Regions from separate parts of the Simplicispira piscis genome, predicted to be linked through region 2. Evidence: predicted binding sites of a transcription regulator. Region 2 holds the regulator's gene; the other holds the start of a gene.

Region 1 (2,392 bases), on a different contig from region 2:
GGGCAACCAGGCGCAGGTGAAAGAGGGCGCCACGGTCATGTCCACCAGCACCCGTAACTTCCCCAACCGCCTGGGCAAGAACACCAATGTGTACCTGGGCTCGGCCGAACTGTCGGCGATTGCTTCCAAGCTGGGCCGCATCCCGACCAAGGCCGAATACCTGGCCGACATGGGGGTGATCAAGCAAAGCAGCGATCAGATTTACCAGTACCTGAACTTTGACCAGATCGAGGAATACTCTGACGTGGCCAAGGGTGTCGACGCTTGAAGCGTTCAGTCTTGACATGAAAAAACCCGCTTTGAGCGGGTTTTTTTTGGCGGATGCTGGCGCCGCTGGACGGCATTGCCGCTCGATGGGCGGCCTGCAGCGCTCAGGCTGCTGCGCTCAGGCTGCTGCGCTGGAACCATCGGGGGCAGAGGGTTCTGTGGCCGGACGGGGGCCGAGTTTGGAAGCCAGAAAATCGTCATACCCCTGCATGACCAGTGCGTACGCCTTGTTGATGCCTTGCTCAACCGGGCTGTCCTCCCCGAGCACGCCCAGGCCGCCGAGGATCTCCCGTGCTTCGCTAAAGCCACGCTCAAAACCGCCCCGGATCAGGTCGACAAAATCGCGTGCCATGGTTTCCGCATCTTTGTCCTTGTTTTTGGGCTGTGCGGCATAAGCATCGTAGAAAGCCGTAGACAGAGAAAGAATGCGCCCGGCAGTGGCCTCGGGCGAGCCGTCCGGCGCATCCTTGCCGCCGATGGCGTTTGGCCCCAGCTCAGGTTCCAGGTATTCGTTGATGCGATCAATGGCCGTGCGGTAAAGCAGTGCCAGTGAAGAGTCGCCCGACTGGATCGATACGTCCATCGACGCCTGCAGGATCTGCACATTCTGCTGCTGGCGCAGGTTGGATTTGCCATCCGGCGCCTTGGCACCCTGGGCGTCCTCGATGGGCGCTGCGCGGTGGGTGCCTGCGGCCTCCTGGGCGGGCAGGGCGGCGGTGGAGGGAAAATTTCCGATGGAAGAAGTGGCCATGGCAGTCTCCTGGGCAGATTCAAGGGCGTGGCATTTCTCCTTAAGTTATCGGCCGCTACCGATGAAAGTTGAATCCGGGTGGTAAAGCAGGGGCTGTTCGGGCTTTAGAAATCCGAAATCCGCTGGTTGGTCGAACGGGCTGGCGGAGTTGGGGCGCATGCCACTTTGTTGGATTGATCACCGCAGCCCGCTAAAAGAGTCGAGCGGGCTGAAAAAAACAGGAGCTGCTTGCGCTTTACCAATAAGGGTTTCAGGTAATTTCCATATTGAAATCCAATGGATACAAGCGCTGCAAGCTATACTTTCAATAGCTTGTAAAAAACAGCTTTCACACCAACCGCGCAATCAGCGCCCCCTCGGCGGGCCCTTCGATTGGGATGCGCACGCGCAGCGGGCTGCCCGAGGCGACCTGCAGTGCTTCGCCGTCCAGGCTGCGCATCTGCGTGAGTTGCACGGTGCGGTTGCCGCTGGGGTGGACGATTTCCAGCCTGTCGCCTACGCCAAAGCGGTTCTTGGTTTCCACTTCGGCCCAGCCATCCTGCACGCTTTTCACTTCACCCACGAACTGGCTGCGCTGCGACTCGGAGCTGCCGGTTTCGTAGTTCTGGTAGTCGTTGGCCGGACGGCGCTCCAGGAATCCGGGGGTATAGCCCCGGTTGGAGAGGCCTTCAAGCTCGGTGATGAGTTCGGGGTTGAAGGGGCGGCCCGCCACCGCGTCGTCGATGGCGCGGCGGTAGACCTGGGCGGCGCGTGAGACGTAGTACTGGCTCTTGGTGCGGCCTTCGATTTTGAGCGAATCGACGCCGATCTCGACCAGGCGCTGCACATGCTCGACGGCGCGCAGGTCCTTGCTGTTCATGATGTAGGTGCCGTGCTCATCTTCCATGATGGGCATGAGCTGGCCTGGGCGTTCTTTTTCTTCCAGCAGGTACACCTTGTCGGCCAGCGGGTGCCGCTCGCCACCGCCGCACGAGGCAAAGGCGGAGTTGTCGTCCTCCTGGGCCTTGTTGAAATTGAAGTCGCCCTCGATGCGCTGGGCCATGGCTTCGCCGGTGTTGGGGTCCACAGCGGCCTCTTGCGTGGCGTAGTTCCAGCGGCAGGCGTTGGTGCAGGTGCCCTGGTTGGGGTCGCGCCGGTTGAAGTAGCCCGACAGCAGGCAGCGGCCCGAATAGGCGATGCACAGGGCGCCGTGCACAAACACTTCCAGCTCCATGTCGGGGCATTCCTGGCGGATTTTCTCGATCTCGTCCAGGCTCAGTTCCCGCGAGAGGATGATGCGCGTGACGCCCACCTTCTGCCAGAACTTGACCGACATGAAGTTGGTCGTGTTGGCCTGTACCGAGAGGTGAATGGCCACTTCGGGCCATTTCTCGC
Region 2 (2,392 bases):
GCCGCCGGTGTGCCGGTAACCTTTTCATCGGCAACCAAGTCGCTCGATCAAGCCAGTCGCAATCAGGGCGATTTTGACGCGGGTAAGGTCAAAGCCGTACGCTCTGCCATCGAGAGTGGCTCCTTCAAGGTGAATGCCGAAGTCGTGGCAGACAAAATGCTGGCGAATTCCCAGGAATTCTTTTCCCGCGCAAAGGGCTGATGGTCTAGCCTTCTGAGTCGCACCTGAATCGATCACTTTTTACTCGAAAGACCGTTAAAGGCGCGCACACCATGCTTCTTGTCCAGGCTTTGGAGGCCGTTGAGGAACAACTGACTCAGGCATCGGCTGCACTCAAGTCGACAGATGCATTGGCACTGGAGAAATTCAGCAGCTCGCTACGGCAGGCTGCTGTTGATTTTTCCAATGCCATGGAGCGCGTGCAAGGTGAAATGCCTGCTGAACTGGTTCCCAGAATCCGCCAGGTAAGTGCCGAGTTGGCATTGCAGAGAGACCAACTGGCCCGCGTAGCCGCCTTGGTAGAAAAACAGCTTGCGGTGGTTTTGCCCCCTGTCGACAATGCGTCGACCTACGGTAGCCCAGGTCGGGGCGGCTCTTCAGGTGCGCGTATTTACCGGTCTGCCGGGTGATTGTGCCGCCCTGCTGGTAGAGATACCGGGGCGCAAGAGATCAGTGACTGCGCATTTTTGCGCGTAATCGGGCAATCGACTGGCTGTGCAACTGGCAAACCCGTGATTCGGTCACACCCAGCACAGCCGCAATTTCCTTGAGATTCATGTCGTGTTCGTAGTACATGCCCATGATGTACTGTTCGCGCTCGGGCAATGATTGAATGGCAGTGACCAGTGAGGAGCGCAGGCGCTGGTTACGCAGCATGGCCATGGGGTCGCCTGCGGGATCTGCGGCATCGTGGTGTTCCAGGAACCCGTCGTTATCTTCGCTGTGCGACATGTCTTCCAGATACACCAGTTGGGTGCCGCGCACCTTGCTCAGCAGGCTTTGGTAGTCGACCAGTGCCATATCCAGTTCGGCAGCGATTTCAGACTCCAGCGGGCTGCGCCCCAGCTTTTGCTCCAGGCGGCGCAGGGCTTTTTCAATATCTTTTTGGCTTTTGCGCGAGCTGCGCGACATCCAGTCGCTCTCACGCAATTCATCGAGCATGGCGCCGCGGATGCGCTGTGTGGCAAAAGTTTCGAACTGCACACCTTGTGCCACCTCATAGCGTGTGAGTGCCTCAGACAATCCGATCATTCCTACCTGGATCAGATCGTCCAGCTCTACATTGGCAGGGAGCTTGGCAATCATATGGTGCGCCAATCGACGAACCAGCGGAAGGTACTGGCGAATCATCGCGTCGCGATCGAGATGGCCCTTGGCGGTGTATGTCACTTCAATGGCTTTGAACAATGGGCGAGGAAAAACCTGCCGCAGCGGCAGATGGTAGCGCAGTTCCCAAGCCCGAGGCACTGATGGTGCTCGCGTTTTCCAGCAGTTGCAAGGCCAGCCGCTGTAGATCCTGGGCGCTATTGGTTTGGATGAGTGACGTTCGTATCTTTTGGCCCAGGTGGCGTGCAGCAGTGTCGCGCAGCGAAAGCAGCGCTTGGCGGGTCAGGGCATGCTGTCCTGGTTGCTCTGGGGGAGTGACGCAGGCCACCGTGCCTGTCAGGCCCGCGTGCAATGCCAGGTGTTTGAGTTGGCGATAGCTGTCCACGGAACCTTTTTTCCCAGGGGACATGAGTAGCAGAGGGGAGACCATGGTTCCCTCAAGCAGCGGTGATGCCAGCAGCCCCACGGGGGCATGGATAACGACCAGCGCATAACGCCGGAACAGCGGGTGCAAAGCCTGTAGCGGGTGCTGATGCTGCTGAGGCGGGTTCGCCAGGCTTTGTAACCCGAGCATGGAAGGCAGCACGGCCAGCGACGAGGCATTGCGTTGGCGGGCGGGAGGCATGCTTTCGCTCCAGGGTGCATTCGCCAGCAGATCGATCAGCCCGGGGCTGTCTTCGCTTTCCCGGGCCGTGCCGTCCAGCACCACCACCGGATAGCCCAGCCGCTGTAAATGTAGGCAGACTTGCCAGAGAATCTCCAGTCCATGCGTCTCCGTTTGCGGACTGGCTACTGCGATCAGCCGCAATTCATCCTGTGGCGCATGGCTGTACAGGCTGGCACCTTGGTGAAAGCCAACGTCAAGCATCGACCAGCCCCTTCTCGTATGAACTCTCTGGAGAATGTGAGAAGAAGAAGTTCAAATCCGTAGCTTTCGGGTCGAACGCCGAGCGCACCGACGCACGCATGGATGCGCTGACCAGCTTGTGTGCATCGGCAGCTTCCCAGTCTTCTGGAACGCGCTGGCCGTTGGTCACGCCGCGCAGCATCATCTGGTGGCGGATCA

The links. The regulator FliA, encoded in region 2, starts transcription of late flagellar genes. The targets are predictions, from matches to a motif close to CTAAAGTTTNNNNNNNNNNNGCCGNTA.
Region 1: the regulator FliA is predicted to act here: its motif matches at 1,065-1,091, upstream of ACYVOC_RS10660 (DUF5610 domain-containing protein).

Annotation. Positions count from the first base shown of each region.
Region 1 covers NZ_BAAGQN010000015.1:204,147-206,538, reverse strand. Annotated here, with positions in the region: gene acnB (bifunctional aconitate hydratase 2/2-methylisocitrate dehydratase) at 1-268, shown strand, start outside; gene ACYVOC_RS10660 (DUF5610 domain-containing protein) at 386-1,018, opposite strand; gene trhP (prephenate-dependent tRNA uridine(34) hydroxylase TrhP) at 1,347-2,392, opposite strand, start outside.
Region 2 covers NZ_BAAGQN010000033.1:86,405-88,796, forward strand. Annotated here, with positions in the region: gene flgM (flagellar biosynthesis anti-sigma factor FlgM) at 1-201, shown strand, start outside; gene ACYVOC_RS18620 (hypothetical protein) at 273-629, shown strand; gene ACYVOC_RS18625 (RNA polymerase sigma factor FliA) at 670-1,389, opposite strand; gene ACYVOC_RS18630 (hypothetical protein) at 1,391-2,194, opposite strand; gene flhF (flagellar biosynthesis protein FlhF) at 2,187-2,392, opposite strand, start outside.